DNA from 2 places in the Streptomyces sp. NPDC087440 genome. Region 2 is predicted to be linked to the other one. Evidence: riboswitches for the same ligand, from Rfam matches in the RefSeq annotation. Region 2 holds a riboswitch; the other holds the start of a gene.
What was found. A riboswitch is a leader RNA that binds a small molecule or an ion and turns the genes downstream of it on or off. The one in region 2 is predicted to bind cyclic di-AMP.
Positions count from the first base shown of each region.

Region 1: another riboswitch for cyclic di-AMP. It lies ahead of ACIO3O_RS05500 (NlpC/P60 family protein); the one in region 2 lies ahead of ACIO3O_RS23515 (transglycosylase family protein).

Region 1 is NZ_JBIUXN010000002.1:171,855-179,236, forward strand. Features, by position in the region: gene ACIO3O_RS05480 (alpha/beta hydrolase) at 99-1,217, shown strand; gene ACIO3O_RS05485 (hypothetical protein) at 1,236-1,409, opposite strand; gene ACIO3O_RS05490 (NlpC/P60 family protein) at 1,552-2,619, opposite strand; gene ACIO3O_RS05495 (hypothetical protein) at 2,873-3,226, shown strand; gene ACIO3O_RS05500 (NlpC/P60 family protein) at 3,240-4,469, opposite strand; cyclic di-AMP (ydaO/yuaA leader) riboswitch at 4,468-4,641, opposite strand; gene pcrA (DNA helicase PcrA) at 4,863-7,343, shown strand.
Region 2 is NZ_JBIUXN010000012.1:109,870-117,251, forward strand. Features, by position in the region: gene eno (phosphopyruvate hydratase) at 1-1,174, opposite strand, end outside; gene ACIO3O_RS23515 (transglycosylase family protein) at 1,684-2,370, opposite strand; cyclic di-AMP (ydaO/yuaA leader) riboswitch at 2,374-2,538, opposite strand; gene ACIO3O_RS23520 (transglycosylase family protein) at 2,843-3,964, opposite strand; gene ACIO3O_RS23525 (cytochrome P450) at 4,080-5,363, opposite strand; gene ACIO3O_RS23530 (nucleoside triphosphate pyrophosphohydrolase) at 5,396-6,481, opposite strand; gene ACIO3O_RS23535 (SurA N-terminal domain-containing protein) at 6,516-7,193, opposite strand; gene ACIO3O_RS23540 (glycosyltransferase family 2 protein) at 7,255-7,382, opposite strand, start outside.

The DNA of each region.
Region 1 (7,382 bases), on a different contig from region 2:
CGAGGGAGCCGCCCTGGCACCGGTGCCGGTGTGAGGCGCACGACAGGGGGGTGAGGTCGGGAACCTCCGTTCGGGAAGACCCCTCTCCTCCTCATGTGATGAGTCTGACCGGGACCCCCTTCTTCGTGACCGCGATATGCCTGCTCGTGGTCGCCGTCGTCCTGCCGCTGGCGCTGTGGAGCCGGGTGCGGGGACCCGCCGCGGTACGCGCCGCCGTACGCCTGCTGATGCTGGTGTTCGCGCAGGTCACCGCCATCACGGTGGTGTTCGTCGCGGTCAACAACGCCAATGGGCTGTACGACACCTGGGAGGACCTGCTGGGGGCGTCCGACCACGCGGGCACGGCCGCCGACCTCGGCCCCGACGGCACCGGCGGCCAGAAGCTCTCCGAGCAGCCCCGGCAGGTCGCGGCCTTCCGGCCCGTGGACGACGCCAGGATGGGCGAGGGCGTCCAGGTCACCGACCTCAAGGGCCGCTTCTCGGGCGCCGAGGGCGAGGTCTACGTGTGGCTGCCGCCGCAGTACGACGACCCGGCGTACAAGGACAAGAAGTTCCCCGTGGTGCAGCTGCTGCCCGGCTACCCGGGATCGGCGAAGGCCTGGTTCGGGGCGCTCCAGGTGAACAAGCAGCTGAAGCCGCTGATGCAGCAGGGCAAGGTGAAACCCTTCATCCTGGTGTCGCCGCGCACCACCCTGCTGGGCGACCAGACCGACACCGGCTGCGCGAACACCCCGGGCAAGGTCAACGCGGACACCTGGCTGAGCGTCGATGTCCGCAAGATGGTCACCGACACCTTCCGGGCCTCCGGCAAGGCCGCGGACTGGGCGGTCGGCGGGTACTCGGCGGGCGCGCACTGCGCCACCAGGCTGGCGATCGCCCACCCCGACCGGTACCGCGCGGGCGTCAGCCTCTCCGGCTTCAACGACCCGAACGGCGAACCGGCCGCCCTCACCGCCGCCACCCCCCAACTCCGGCGCGCCAACAACCCGTACCTCATGCTGAAGCAGGCCAACAAGGCCGGGAAGCCGCCGCACACCGCGCTGTTCGTGTCGGGCGCGGCGGGCGACGGCTACGAGGCGGCGAACGCGCTCAAGGGCGAGGCGAAGAAGCCGACGACGGTACGGGTGGTGAAGACCGTGGGACCGCACGGCACCAGCGTGTGGAAGCAGCAGGTGCCGGAGGTCTTCCGGTGGCTGTCGGAGCAGGTCGGGAAGTAGCCGCGGGAGGGCCCGGGGTCAGTAGCGGCCCGCGGTGCCGTGCCCCCGGCCGCCGCCGCGCAGTCGGCCGAGCAGCGACCTGGCCTGTGCGCGCCTGCGCGGATTGGCGGCCTCGCGGCGGCCGCGGGCGATGGTGCGGCGGCCCTGCGGGCTGCGGGCGTAGCTCTTGAGCTTGCTGATGATGCCGGGCATGGGGTTCCTCCGGTCGTCCACTGCGCCGTGGAGGTCACGGCCCTGCACGGCGTGTACCCCTGCCCGACCCGCTGATGCGGCGGGATCACGCCACCCGCCAGGACCCGGCCTCCTCCGCACCACCCGCCTCGCCGCGGGCCCCTCACACCGGCCGTGTCGCCCCCACCATCGGCATCTGGTCGATCGGCGCGATCCGCACGGGGGCGCCGGGGCGCGGGGCGTGGATCATCTTGCCGTCGCCGATGTACAGCCCGACGTGCGAGATCCCCGAGTAGAAGAACAGCAGGTCCCCCGGCGCGAGTTGGGAACGCGAGACCCGCTGCCCCGCGTTGATCTGGGTGTACGTGGTCCGGGGCAGCGACACCCCGGCCGAGCGCCAGGCAGCCTGGGTCAGTCCCGAGCAGTCGAAGGAGGAGGGGCCCGTGGCGCCCCAGACGTAGGGCTTGCCGAGCGCGGAGTAGGCGAAGGACACGGCCTGCGCGGCCCGGGCGTTGGGTGCGCCGACCGAGCCGCGCGGCAGCTCCCGGCCCGCCGAGGCCCGGTCGGCGCGTTCGCCTTCGCCCCCGTGCCCGTCCTGGGCGGCGTACCGGGCCCGGTCCTCGCCGGTCAGCCGGGAGAGCAGCTCCTCGGCCTCGGAGATGTTCCCCTGGATCTTCTCCTTCTGCTTCTTCAGCTCGGCCTCCTCCTGGGCGAGCTGGCCGAAGCGCTGCCCGGCGGCGCCCCGCAGCCGGGCGATCTGCGCGAGCTGCCGCTGCGCGCCCCGGACCTTGGCGGCCTGGAGCTCCCCGGCCCGCCCGGCGACGGCGGCCCGCTCCAGGTACTGGTCGGGGTCCGAGGTGAGGGCGACCTGCAGGGCGGGCTCGATGCCGCCGGAGCGGTACTGGGCCGCGGCCATCGAGCCGAGCGACCTGCGCTCGACGTTGAGCTGCTCGGTGCGGCGGGCCGCCTCGTCGCGGAGCTGGTCCAGGGACCTCTTGGTCCGTACGGACTTCTCCTTCACGCCGTTGTACGTCTCGGTGGCGGTCTCGGCGTCGTGGTAGAGCTTGTCGACCTTCGACTTGATCTGGGCCGGGGTGAGCGTCGGCTCCGCGTGCGCGGTGCCCTCCAGGGCGGTGCTGCCCGCGGCTCCCGCCAGTGCGAGGGTGACCGCGGTGGTGCGGGCGGTACTGCCGCCGAGTGAGCGCTGCTTGGGCTTCCGGTGCGCTGCCACGAGGGCGTTCACGTCCTTCCACGGGTACGGCCGGTGGGGGTGGGGGAGTCGGCCATCTGGGGAGGGACGCTAAACCTGCCCGTCACGGGGCAGCCTTCGAACGACCGCTAATGCCCGCAAGTGCTCAGACATTGGTCGAGATCGATCACGGCGAACGAGGCGGAACCACTGCTTCCGTTCCCTCTGTGACCGATGGGGCACAGTGGCCCGCCCTGCCGCATGAGGCGTGCTAACGGCTGGCTAGGCTCCGGCCATGGACGTACTCCTCAACATCTTCGTCGGCCTGCACATCATCGGCATCGCCTCCCTCCTCGGCGGGTTCCTGACCCAGATGAAGGCGATGGGCGCGGGCACCGCCCGCTTCAGCCCCGCGATGCTGCACGGCGCGCTGACGATGCTGATCACCGGGGTCGCCCTGGTCGGCATCCACCAGGCCCAGGACCACAACGTCAACAACCTCAAGATCGGCATCAAGCTGGCGATCCTCGTGGTGATCCTGGGCCTCGTCTACGTCAAGCGCGACGAGGAGAAGGTGGAGAAGGCACTGTTCGGCGCGGTCGGCGGGCTGACGGTCGTCAACATCTTCATCGCCGTCCTGTGGAACTGACGCCGCCGGGCACTCAGACGGGCCGCACGCTCCCGTGGATCGGCATGTAGAAGATCGACTCCTCGCGCACCTGCGCGTTCGGCTTCGGCGCGTGGATCATCATCCCGTCGCCCTTGTAGATGCCGACGTGGCTGATGTCGTCGTAGAAGAACACCAGGTCACCCGGCTTGAGGTCCTTCGTCGCGACCCGCTCGCCGACCTTCACCTGGTCCCAGGTGGTACGCGGCAGGTCCACCCCGGCGGCCTTCCAGGCGGCCTGGGTGAGCCCCGAGCAGTCGTACGAGGAGGGGCCGGTCGCGCCCCAGACGTACGGCTTGCCGAGCTGGGCCCGCGCGAAGGCCAGCACCTTCCCGGCCTTCGTGGAGTACGAGCTCCCGGAGCCGGAGCCGGAGCCCGAGCCACTGTCGGAACCCGAGCCCGAGCCACTGTCGGCACCCGAGCCCTGTCCGGAGCCTTCGGCGGGCTGCGGCTGCTCCTTCTGCCGCTCCCGCTCCTTGGCCGCCTCCGCCGCCTGCCGCCGCGCCAGCTCGTCCGCCCTGCGCCGGGCCTCCGCCTTCCGCTCGCGCTCCAGCTGCTCCAGCCGCGCCTTCTCCTGCGTGCTCAGCCGCGACAGCAGCCCGCGCGCCTGGCCCAGCTTGTCCTGCACGTCCTCCTTGGACTGCCGCAGCGCCGCCTGCGCCGTGGTCAGCCGTTCCAGGCCGCGGGTCGCCTCGCCCCGCTTCCTCGCGGCGGCCTCCTGCTGGGTGCTGTAGTCGTCGACCAGCTTCTGCTGCCGCTCGTTGGCCCGGGCCATCACCCGCCGGGACGCGAAGTACGACGCGGGGTCGTCCGAGAGGAACAGCGCGGAGGCCGAGCCCACCGACCCGCTCCGGTACTGGGACGCGGCGAGCGAGCCGAGCGTGCGCCGGGCCTGGTTCAGCCGGTCGGTGCGCCGGGCGACGTCGTCCAGCACCCCGTCGAGCCGCTGCTTCTGCTTGCGGGTGGCCTCCTTGGCCGCGTTGTACTCCTGGGTCGCCGCCCCGGCCTGCCGGTACAGGGCCTCCACCTTCTGCTGCACCTCCTCGACGGAGGGCTTCGGCGCGGCCGGGGAGGCCTGCGCGGGCTGGGCGACGATGCCGACGGTCACCAAGGCGGCGGTGGTGACGCCGACGCCGGGCGCCGAGGAACGCATCGACGCGGCGATACCGGGCCGTGGTTTGCGGTGCGTGGGCGCAGGCTTGCGGTGCGAGGACACAGCGGGCAATTCCTTCCGTGGACCGCCTACCGGGTTAGCTGTCGGGTTCGGGCTCACGGAAAGGAAGGCGTGCCCTACGGCCCTCGGGTGTGGGGGTACGGGCCGATTCACCCCGGTGGTGTGTGTGGGTCCCCGGTTCCGAACCGCCGTGCGGGCGGGCCGGATTCGGCGTGCGACGACCGTTCCGGCGCGGTTCGCCGAGGGGGGTACGGGCCGCTCGCGCAGCACCGTAACGAATGGCTGTGACGGGTGGGAAGCCTGATGTTCGATATGCCCGATACATTTTCGTGACCTTCGTGGCCTTCGTGAGGGTGTGAGCGGAAGGCCACGGATGGTGGTCGCGGAGGGTTCTGGCGGAATCCGGACCGGGCTGTCAGTGGGGCCGCCTAGACTCGGTAGGCGATGAGCAGCCTCTTTGACGACAGCTTCCTGGCCGACCTCCAGAACAAGGACGACTCGGCCCCGCCGCCCCCGGAGGACACCGACGAAGGTCCCCCTCCGGAGGAGGTTCCGCACGACCTGTTCGAGGGGAAGTTCGACGGCCCGCCGCCGCCCCGGGACGCCTACTACCGGGACGGCGCCCCCCGCCCGGTCCTGGACCCGGCGGCCCTCCTCGACGGGCTGAACGACAACCAGCGCGCCGCCGTCGTGCACGCCGGGTCGCCGCTGCTCATCGTGGCCGGAGCCGGTTCCGGCAAGACCCGGGTGCTCACCCACCGCATCGCGCACCTGCTCTCCGCGCGCGGTGTGCACCCCGGCCAGATCCTCGCGATCACCTTCACCAACAAGGCCGCCGCCGAGATGAAGGAGCGCGTGGAGGCCCTGGTCGGCCCGCGCGCGGGCGCCATGTGGGTGTCCACGTTCCACAGCGCGTGCGTGCGCATCCTGCGCCGCGAGTCCAAGAAACTGGGCTTCACCAGCTCCTTCTCGATCTACGACGCCGCCGACTCCAAGCGCCTGATGGCCCTGGTCTGCCGCGACCTGGACCTCGACCCGAAGAAGTTCCCGCCGAAGTCCTTCAGCGCCAAGGTCTCCAATCTCAAGAACGAGCTGATAGACGAAGAGACCTTCGCGGGCCAGGCCGCCGACGGCTTCGAGAAGACCCTCGCCCAGGCGTACGCGATGTACCAGTCCCGCCTGCGCGAGGCGAACGCGCTGGACTTCGACGACATCATCATGACGACGGTGCACCTGCTCCAGGCGTTCCCGGACGTCGCCGAGCACTACCGGATGCGTTTCCGCCACGTCATGGTCGACGAGTACCAGGACACCAACCACGCCCAGTACACCCTGGTCCGCGAGCTGGTCGGCCCCTCGGGCCCCGGCCTCGCACCCGGCGAGCTGTGCGTCGTCGGTGACGCCGACCAGTCGATCTACGCCTTCCGCGGCGCGACGATCCGCAACATCCTCCAGTTCGAGGAGGACTACCCGGACGCCACGACGATCCTGCTGGAGCAGAACTACCGCTCCACTCAGACGATCCTCACCGCCGCCAACGCGGTCATCGAGCGCAACGAGAACCGCCGCGCGAAGAACCTCTGGACCGACGCCGGCGCGGGCTCGCTCATCACCGGATACGTCGCGGACACCGAGCACGACGAGGCCCAGTTCATCGCCGAGGAGATCGACCGCCTCACCGACGCGGGCGACGCCAAGGCCGGAGACGTCGCCGTCTTCTACCGCACCAACGCCCAGTCCCGCGTCTTCGAAGAGATCTTCATCCGGGTCGGCCTGCCCTACAAGGTCGTCGGCGGCGTCCGCTTCTACGAGCGCAAGGAGGTCCGGGACATCCTGGCCTACCTGCGCGTCCTGTCCAACCCCGAGGACACCGTCCCGCTGCGCCGCATCCTCAACGTGCCCAAGCGCGGCATCGGCGAGCGTGCCGAGGCCATGATCGACGCGCTCTCCCTGCGCGAGCGGATCAGCTTCCCGCAGGCCCTGCGCCGCGTCGACGAGGCGTACGGCATGGCCGCCCGCTCGTCCAACGCCGTCAAGCGGTTCAACACGCTGATGGAGGAGCTCCGTACGATCGTGGAATCGGGAGCCGGACCGGCCGTCGTCCTCGAAGCGGTCATGGAGCGCACGGGCTACCTCGCCGAGCTCCAGGCGTCCACCGACCCGCAGGACGAGACCCGCATCGAGAACCTCCAGGAACTCGCCGCCGTCGCCCTGGAGTTCGAGCAGGAGAACGGCGACGAGGACACCCCGGGCACCCTCTCCGACTTCCTGGAGAAGGTCGCCCTGGTCGCCGACTCCGACCAGATCCCCGACGAGGACGAAGACGGTTCCGGCGTCATCACGCTGATGACGCTGCACACCGCCAAGGGCCTCGAATTCCCGGTCGTCTTCCTCACCGGCATGGAGGACGGCGTCTTCCCGCACATGCGCTCGCTGGGCAACACCAAGGAGCTGGAGGAGGAGCGCCGCCTCGCCTACGTCGGCATCACCCGCGCCCGCGAACGGCTCTACCTCACCCGCTCCACCCTGCGCAGCGCCTGGGGCCAGCCCTCGTACAACCCGGCCTCCCGCTTCCTGGAGGAGATCCCGGACACCCACCTGGAGTGGAAGCGCACCGGTGCGCAGATCCCGGCGGGCCCGGTCTCCGGTTCCCGGGGCGGGGTGGGCTCGGTGGCGGCCTCGCTGTCGTCGTCGCTCGCCAACTCCCGCTCCCGCAAGGGGCCTTCGGGCTTCGCCACCGGCCGGGCCTCGGACAAGCCGGTGATCACCCTCGCGGTCGGCGACCGGGTCACGCACGACCAGTTCGGCCTCGGCACGGTGATGACGGTGACCGGCTCCGGCTCGGACGCGCAGGCCACCATCGACTTCGGCGACGAGCGCCCGAAGAAGCTGCTGCTGCGGTACGCGCCGGTCGAGAAGCTGTAGTACGTCGCTGTACGCCGCAGGGGCCGCACCGGATCTCCG
Region 2 (7,382 bases):
GGGCGCCGGTCTTGATCTGGCCGCAGTTCACGGCGACGGCGAGGTCGGCGATGGTGACGTCCTCGGTCTCGCCGGAGCGGTGGCTCATCATGCACTTGAAGCCGTTGCGCTGCGCGAGCTCGACGGCGTCCAGCGTCTCGGTGAGCGAGCCGATCTGGTTGACCTTGACGAGCAGGGCGTTGGCCGAGCCCTCGTCGATGCCGCGGGCCAGGCGCTCCGGGTTGGTGACGAAGAGGTCGTCGCCGACGATCTGGACCTTGGAGCCCAGCTTGTCGGTGAGGACCTTCCAGCCCGCCCAGTCGTCCTCGTACAGCGGGTCCTCGATGGAGACCATCGGGTACGCGGAGACGAGCTCCTCGTAGTACTCGGTCATCTCGGCGGCCGAGCGGGACTTGCCCTCGAACTCGTAGACGCCGTCCTTGTAGAACTCGGAGGCGGCGACGTCGAGCGCGAGCGCGATCTGCTCGCCGGGGATGTAACCGGCCTGCTTGATGGCCTCGACGATGAGGTCGAGCGCGGCGCGGTTGGACTCCAGGTTCGGGGCGAAGCCGCCCTCGTCGCCGAGACCGGTGGACAGGCCCTTGGTCTTCAGCACCTTCTTGAGGGTGTGGTAGACCTCGGCGCCCCAGCGCAGGGCCTCGGAGAAGGACTCGGCGCCGATCGGCGCGATCATGAACTCCTGGATGTCGACGTTGGAGTCGGCGTGCGACCCACCGTTGAGGATGTTCATCATCGGGACGGGCAGCAGGTGCGCGTTCGGGCCACCGAGGTAGCGGAACAGCGGCAGGTCCGAGGCCTCGGAGGCGGCGTGCGCGACGGCCAGGGAGACACCCAGGATGGCGTTGGCGCCCAGCGAGCCCTTGTTCTCGGTGGCGTCGAGGTCGAACATCGCCTGGTCGATCAGGCGCTGCTCGGTGGCGTCGTAGCCGACGAGCTCCGGGCCGATCTGCTCGATGACGGCGAGGACGGCCTTCTCGACACCCTTGCCGAGGTAGCGGTTCGGGTCACCGTCGCGAAGCTCGATGGCTTCGAAGGCACCGGTGGAGGCGCCGGACGGAACAGCAGCACGACCCGTGCTGCCGTCGTCGAGGCCGACCTCGACCTCGACCGTGGGGTTGCCTCGGGAGTCCAGGATTTCCCGGGCTACGACGACGTCGATGGACGGCACGAGCATCTCCTTATGGGATGTGACGCGAAGGTGGCGGGCCCCGTGAAGGGGCACACGGCGCAGGGTCGCTTTCGGCCTTGCGACAAGAGCCTAACCGGCTCCGGGGCATCGGCCAGCCGATCGACCGCACGCTGGGACGAAAAGATGCCCGAATGCCTGTAATACAGGACGAAGGACCCTGGTGACGTCACCGTGCGTTACGGATCTGTTCACCGACGAGTACGGCCCGTATGCACGCCTGAGTGCGTACGCGCACGGGTGAGCCCTTGTGCACAGGGCCTGCGGGTGGGGCCTGCGGATAGGGGTCGACCCCGGCGGGACGCGTTCGGGGGGAAGTCGCGCCCGGCCGGGGTCGGGGGTGCGGAGGGGGCGGGGGTGAGCCGCCCCCTCCGCGGTGCGGACTCGGGCGGGGGTGGGCCGCCGGGAGTCCGCGGTGCGGGAACCGGGCGCGGGTGGGGCGCCGGGGTTCCCGCGGGGCGGGGACGGACGGGGGTGGGCCGTCGGTCCCCGCTGGATCAGCTCAGGTGGAGCTGCTGACCCGGGAAAATGAGGTCGGCGTCGGAGACGACGTCCTCATTGAGGTCTGCGATGTGCTGCCAGCCGCCCTTGACGTGCTCGCGCTCGGCGATCTTCGACAGGGTGTCGCCCGCCTGCACCTTGTACTCGCCGTCACCCTTCTTGATCGGGCCACCGGCCTTCGACTCTACCTTCGGCACCGAGCGGGTCTCGCTGCGGGAGGCGGCCGGGGCCTCTTCGCGCTTCTTCTCCGCCTTCGGGGCGGACTTCTTCGCGGAGGAGCCGGTGCTGACGCCCGGGTCGACACCGTCGTTGCTCAGGTTGCCGGCGCCCGCGCAGGCCCAGGCGCCGGGGCCCTGGATCTTGAGCAGCTTCTCGGCGGTGGCTATCTGCTGGCCCTTGGTGGCCAGGTCGGCACGCGAGGCGTACTGGGTGCCACCGGCGGCGGCCCACGAGGAGTTCGTGAACTGCAGGCCGCCGTAGTAGCCGTTGCCCGTGTTGATGGACCAGTTGCCGCCGGACTCGCACTGGGCGACGGCGTCCCAGGTGTCGACGGAGGCGGCGGAGGCCGAGGAGGCCCCCATCAGCGGGGCGGCGACCGCGACACCCGTGACGCCCGCGATCGCGGCGGCACGCGTGGCCTTGGACGGACGGCGGTGCTTGCCCTTGCTGCTGAAAAGCGACATGGATATACCCCTCACCGACGCCTTCGAGGTGAGCTGTCGGGTTCGGGCTGTGAGTTCGCCCGGCCTCCGGTCCGGATTCCCGCGTGACGCTTGCTGCGGCTTTCCGTTTCGGCGGCTTCACCCCAAGCCGTTCCCACGACGTCTCTCAACGTCCGGGCCCGGCACTTACCTTGGGTCCCCCGCTCCTGCCTACGGCGCTTTCGCGACGACTGCTTCCGGTGGCCCGCCGGCAGGATTCGGCGTGCGGGCTCCGGTGCTCACCGGTGGCGAGCGAGGACGACCGTAATCACAGGTGCCCCGGATGTTCAAAGAGGCACATCCGGGACATCCACCCCCTACTTGCCCCCTGCTCACTTGCGTTTACGCAGGTCAGAGGGGGCCTACCGGGAGTCACCCGGAGGGACACGCCAGTTGGGGCGAAGAGACTCATGTCTCACTTGCGCAAAAGCGGACACAAGCCCCTCAACCGCCCCTACTTTTCGCCGTCCTCCGACCCCTCCGACGGGTCCTTCCCCTGCTTCTCCTGCTGCTTCTGCCCGGCTTCCTGACCTTCGCTCAGATCCAGGTGCTGGCCGGGCTTGATGAGGTCCGGGTCGGCGCCGAGGGACTTCTTGTTGGCCTCGTAGAGGGCGCTCCAGCCGCCGGGGACCTTCGCCTCGTCGGCGATGTGCCAGAGGTTGTCGCCGGGCCGCACGGTGTACGTGCCGGGCTCGGGGGCGTCGCCCTCCGTCTTCGCGCTGCCGTCCCGCGAGGCGTGCCGCCCGCCGTCCCGCTCGATCGCATCCCTATCGGGGGAATTGTCCGGTACGGGGAGGGAGTTCTCCGGCGCGGGCTCGCCCCGGTGCTTGCCGGAGCCGGGGAGGCCCGGGTCCGGGGTGCCGGTGGCGTCGGGGGCGGTGGGGCTCGTGGAGGCGTCGGGGCCGGTGCTGGGCGAGACGCTGGAGCCGGGGGTGGACTCGGTGGGGTCGGCCGAGGCGGTGGCGCCGGTGGCGGGCGTACCGGCGTCGGGGGTCGCGCCCGGGTCCGGGGTGGCGCCCGGGGTCCCCTGGGCGGGCTCGGTGCCGTCCGAGGCGTCGCGCTTCGTGTCCTTCTTCGCGTCGGGCTCGGCGGCGTCCGCCGGGGGCGTGGGGGGCGTACGGGAATCGATGCCCGCGTCCACGCCGGGATCGGCGGCGTCCACCCCTCCCTGGCCCGAACCGGAACCGGAGTGACCGCCGCCGCCGGGTGCCAGCCCGGATATGACGGCGCAGCTCGGCCAGGCCTGCGGACCCTCGGCCTTGAACACCTTCTCGGCGACCTCGATCTGCTGCGAGCGGCTGGCGAGGTCGGCGCGCGGGGCGTAGGAACCGCCGCCGTACTGGTTCCACTTCTCCTGGGAGAACTGGAGCCCGCCGTAATACCCGTTGCCCAGGTCGGCGCTCCACGCACCACCGCTCTCGCACTCGGCGACGCGGTCCCAGGTGCCTGCCTCGACCGCACCGGCGCTGGTGGCGCCGAGGAGCGGAATCGCGAGCGCGGAGCCGGTGACCCCGGCCGCGACGACGATTGCGGGGGCCTGACGCGGGCGGCGGTGTTTACCGTTCCCGGAACGCATGCGGTTGCCTTTCGCTGACGGTGACTCGGCTTCTGGCTGGGCAGCCGGGTCGCCCGTGAACGTAGCCGCAGTCGAACACCCGTCACAAGTCGATGCAGCGGAGATCACGCAAAGGTCACATCTCTGATGCCCCATCACTTTCCTTGCCCTGCGCACCACTTCCGAACTCCACCGGAAGCGTGCGCAGACCCCGCATGATGAGGCCGCCGCGCCAGCGCAAATCGGCAGGTTCCGCCGCGAGTCGCAGGTCAGGGAGACGGGTCAGCAGGGTCGCGAGTGCGGTCTGCGCTTCGAGCCGCGCGAGGGGGGCACCGAGGCAGTAGTGGATGCCGTGCCCGTAACCGAGATGCTGGTTGTCCCGACGGCTGAGATCGAGGGTGTCCGGATGCTGGAACCGCTCGGGGTCGCGGTCGGCGGCCGCCAGCACGACGAGTACGGGGTCCCCCTCCCCGATCTCCTGCCCGCCGAGGGTGAGCGCCTCGGTGGCGTACCGCCAGGTGGCCAGCTCGACGGGGCCGTCGTAGCGGAGCAGTTCCTCGACGCCGGTGGCGAGGAGGCCGGTGTCGCCGGCAGCGAGGGCCGCTTGGAGCCTCTCCCGTTGCTCGGGGTTCCGAAGCAGGGCATACACCCCGTTTCCAATCAAATTGACCGTCGTCTCGAAGCCCGCGAAGAGGAGGATGAACGCCATCGCGGCAGCCTCGTTCTCGGTGAGGTGCTCGCCGTGGTCGCTGGCGCGGATGAGGTTCGAGATGAGGTCGTCGCCGAGGTCTTCGCGCTTGCGGTGGATCAGCTCGGCGAGGTAGTTGCGCATCTTCTTGACCGAGCGCGCCACGCCCCCGCGCGGGCCGCCGCCGTGCCGGATCATCATCCCGGCCCAGTCCCGGAAGTCGTCCTGGTCCTCGCGGGGCACGCCCAGCAGGTCGCAGATCGCGTAGATGGGGAGCGGGAAGGCGAACTCGTGGATGAGGTCGGCGGACCCCTCGCCCGCGAAGTTGTCGATGAGCCGGTCGGTCAACTCCTGTACGCGGGGCGCGAACTCGGCGACCGTGCGCGGGGTGAACGCCTTGGACACCAGGCGGCGCAGCCGGGTGTGGTCCGGGGGGTCGATGTTGAGCAGGTGCGTCATCAGATCCGCACTCCGCTCGCCGGGGATGCCCGTCTTGCCCTTCGCGTGGGCGGAGCCCGCATGGTTCGCCGGGTTCTTGCTGAGCCGCTGGTCGGCGAGGGCCTGCTTGGCGTCGGCGTACCGGGTCACGAGCCAGGCCTCGACGCCGCTGGGCAGCCGGGTGCGGTGCACGGGCGCGTGCTCGCGGAGCCAGGCGTAGGCCGGGTAGGGATCGGTGGCGAACTCCCAGGTGAAGAGTTCCGGGGCGGGTTCGGCGGGGGGTGCGGTGCTCACCCGTCGACGTTAGCCGCCTTGCGCCACGGTGCTCATCCCGCCTGTCCCTCCGCCGCCAGGATCGCGTCCCGGTACACGCGTGCGGCGGCGCGCAGGGCGGTCTCCGGGTCGATGCCGTCCGCCTCGGCGCGGGCGGCCAGGGCGAGGAGCTGGTAGCCGATGCCGCCGTCGCCGGGCGGGAGGGGGGCGTCGATGCCGCCCGAGCGGACCCGGGAGGAGAGCTTGGCCGCGAGGGCGAGCGCGGGCTGTCCGAGAGGGATGCCCTCCGTCACCGAGGTGCGCTGCTTCTCGACGGCCTTGGTGCGCAGCCAGGTGGCCTTCACGTCCGCCGGGGTCTCGGCGGTCTCGTCGCCGAAGACGTGCGGGTGGCGGTGGATGAGCTTGTCGATGAGGGTGGCGGCGACGTCGTCGATGGAGAAGGGGCCCTCCTCTTCCTCCCCCTCCTCACCCGAGGCGTCCTCGCCCGATGCGTCCTCGCCCGTCGCGTCCTCCGCGATGCGGGCGTGGAAGACGACCTGGAGGAGGACGTCGCCCAGTTCCTCGCGGAGCTCCGTGCGGTCGCCCGCCTCGATGGCCTCGACGAGTTCGTAGGCCTCCTCGATGCCGTACTTGGCGAGCCCCTTGTGCGTCTGCTGGGAGGACCACGGGCACGCGCGCCGGATGCGGTCCATGACCTGGACCAGGTCGAGGAGGCGGGCGCCGGGGAGGTCGTAGGAGCCGGGGAGGAGTTCCAGGTCGGGCATCTGGACACGGTTCGAGCCCGCGAGGCGGGCCAGGCCGTCGGTGAGCCGGGCGTCGCCCGCGCCGGCGCCCCCGGAGGAACCCTCGGGGGAGCTCTCGGAGGAGGAGGGGAGGACGACGACGGTCCGGCCGCCGTCGGTGCAGTAGGCGACCAGGTCCTCGGCGACCGGCACCGACTGCTCGACGCTCACCCCGGCCTCGTACAGATACGGCAGCTGCGGGTGGGCGGCGTCCGCGCACAGCACCCGGTCCGCCGAGCGCAGGGTCTGCCACGCGGGCCAGGACAGCAGGCCGGGGGCGACCCGGTGGCTGGCGGTGAGCAGGACGATGCGGCCGGGGGTGGCGGCGGGTGCGTCGAGGGGTGCTTCTGTGGTCACCCCACGACCGTACCCGCGCCCCCTTGTCTCCGGGTTACGGCACCTGCTGCGCCCCGGCGTCGGCGGCCGCCTGGGCCTCCTTGTCCTTGGTCTTCTGGACGATCCACGGGGTCTTCTTCGCGACCAGCATGATCTGCTCGTCGTTCCACGCGCCGAAGCGCGGGTTGACGTTGATCTTCAGGGCCTTGGAGGCCTTGGCGAGGACGGCGGTCATCTTCTGCATGCCCTCGTTGGTGGAGAGGTCCGCCTGGTTCAGGGCCGCCAGCTTGGTGAGCTGGATGTCGCGGCGCACGGCCGTGTCGATCTGCTCGGGCGCGTACCCCTGGCCGAGCAGGTCGGAGCGCAGCCGCTCCTCGCCGCCCTTCTGCTGGACGGCGGCGGCGCGCGCCTGCTGGATCTCCTTGCGGCTGACCGTGACGCCCGCGTCGTCGGCGGCGCGCTCCACGACCCGGCGGAAGAGGGTGATCTGGAGTTCGGCGCGGGTGAGCTGGCCGGTGCCGCTGATGACCTCCTTGCCCTGCGGGGTCTTCGCCTGCGCGGCCCGTACGGCGTTGGACTGCCCCTGGAGGGCTGACACCTCGATGCGCTCGCCGCCGACGATGGCCGCGGCTCCCGGGTGGGACTGACTGCCGCAGGCGGTGAGGAGAGGGCCTGCGGCGAGCAGACCGGCGGCGGCGAGGAGCGTGGAGCGGGTGCGCGTACGGCGGTGCAAAGGGTGCCTCCCGGGGGCGGTGATCGTGCGGCGTTGCACAACAGCCTTGCGGTTGTTGATGTTAGGCAGCCGGAGTGGTCCGGGCCACTGGTTCGACCAACGAGTCGCGTACGAGTGGGGATGCGGCGGCCGGGAGGCCGTGACCGGGGCTTGGGGCGGTGTTCGTCTCGCCGACGAGGAAGTGGGGGC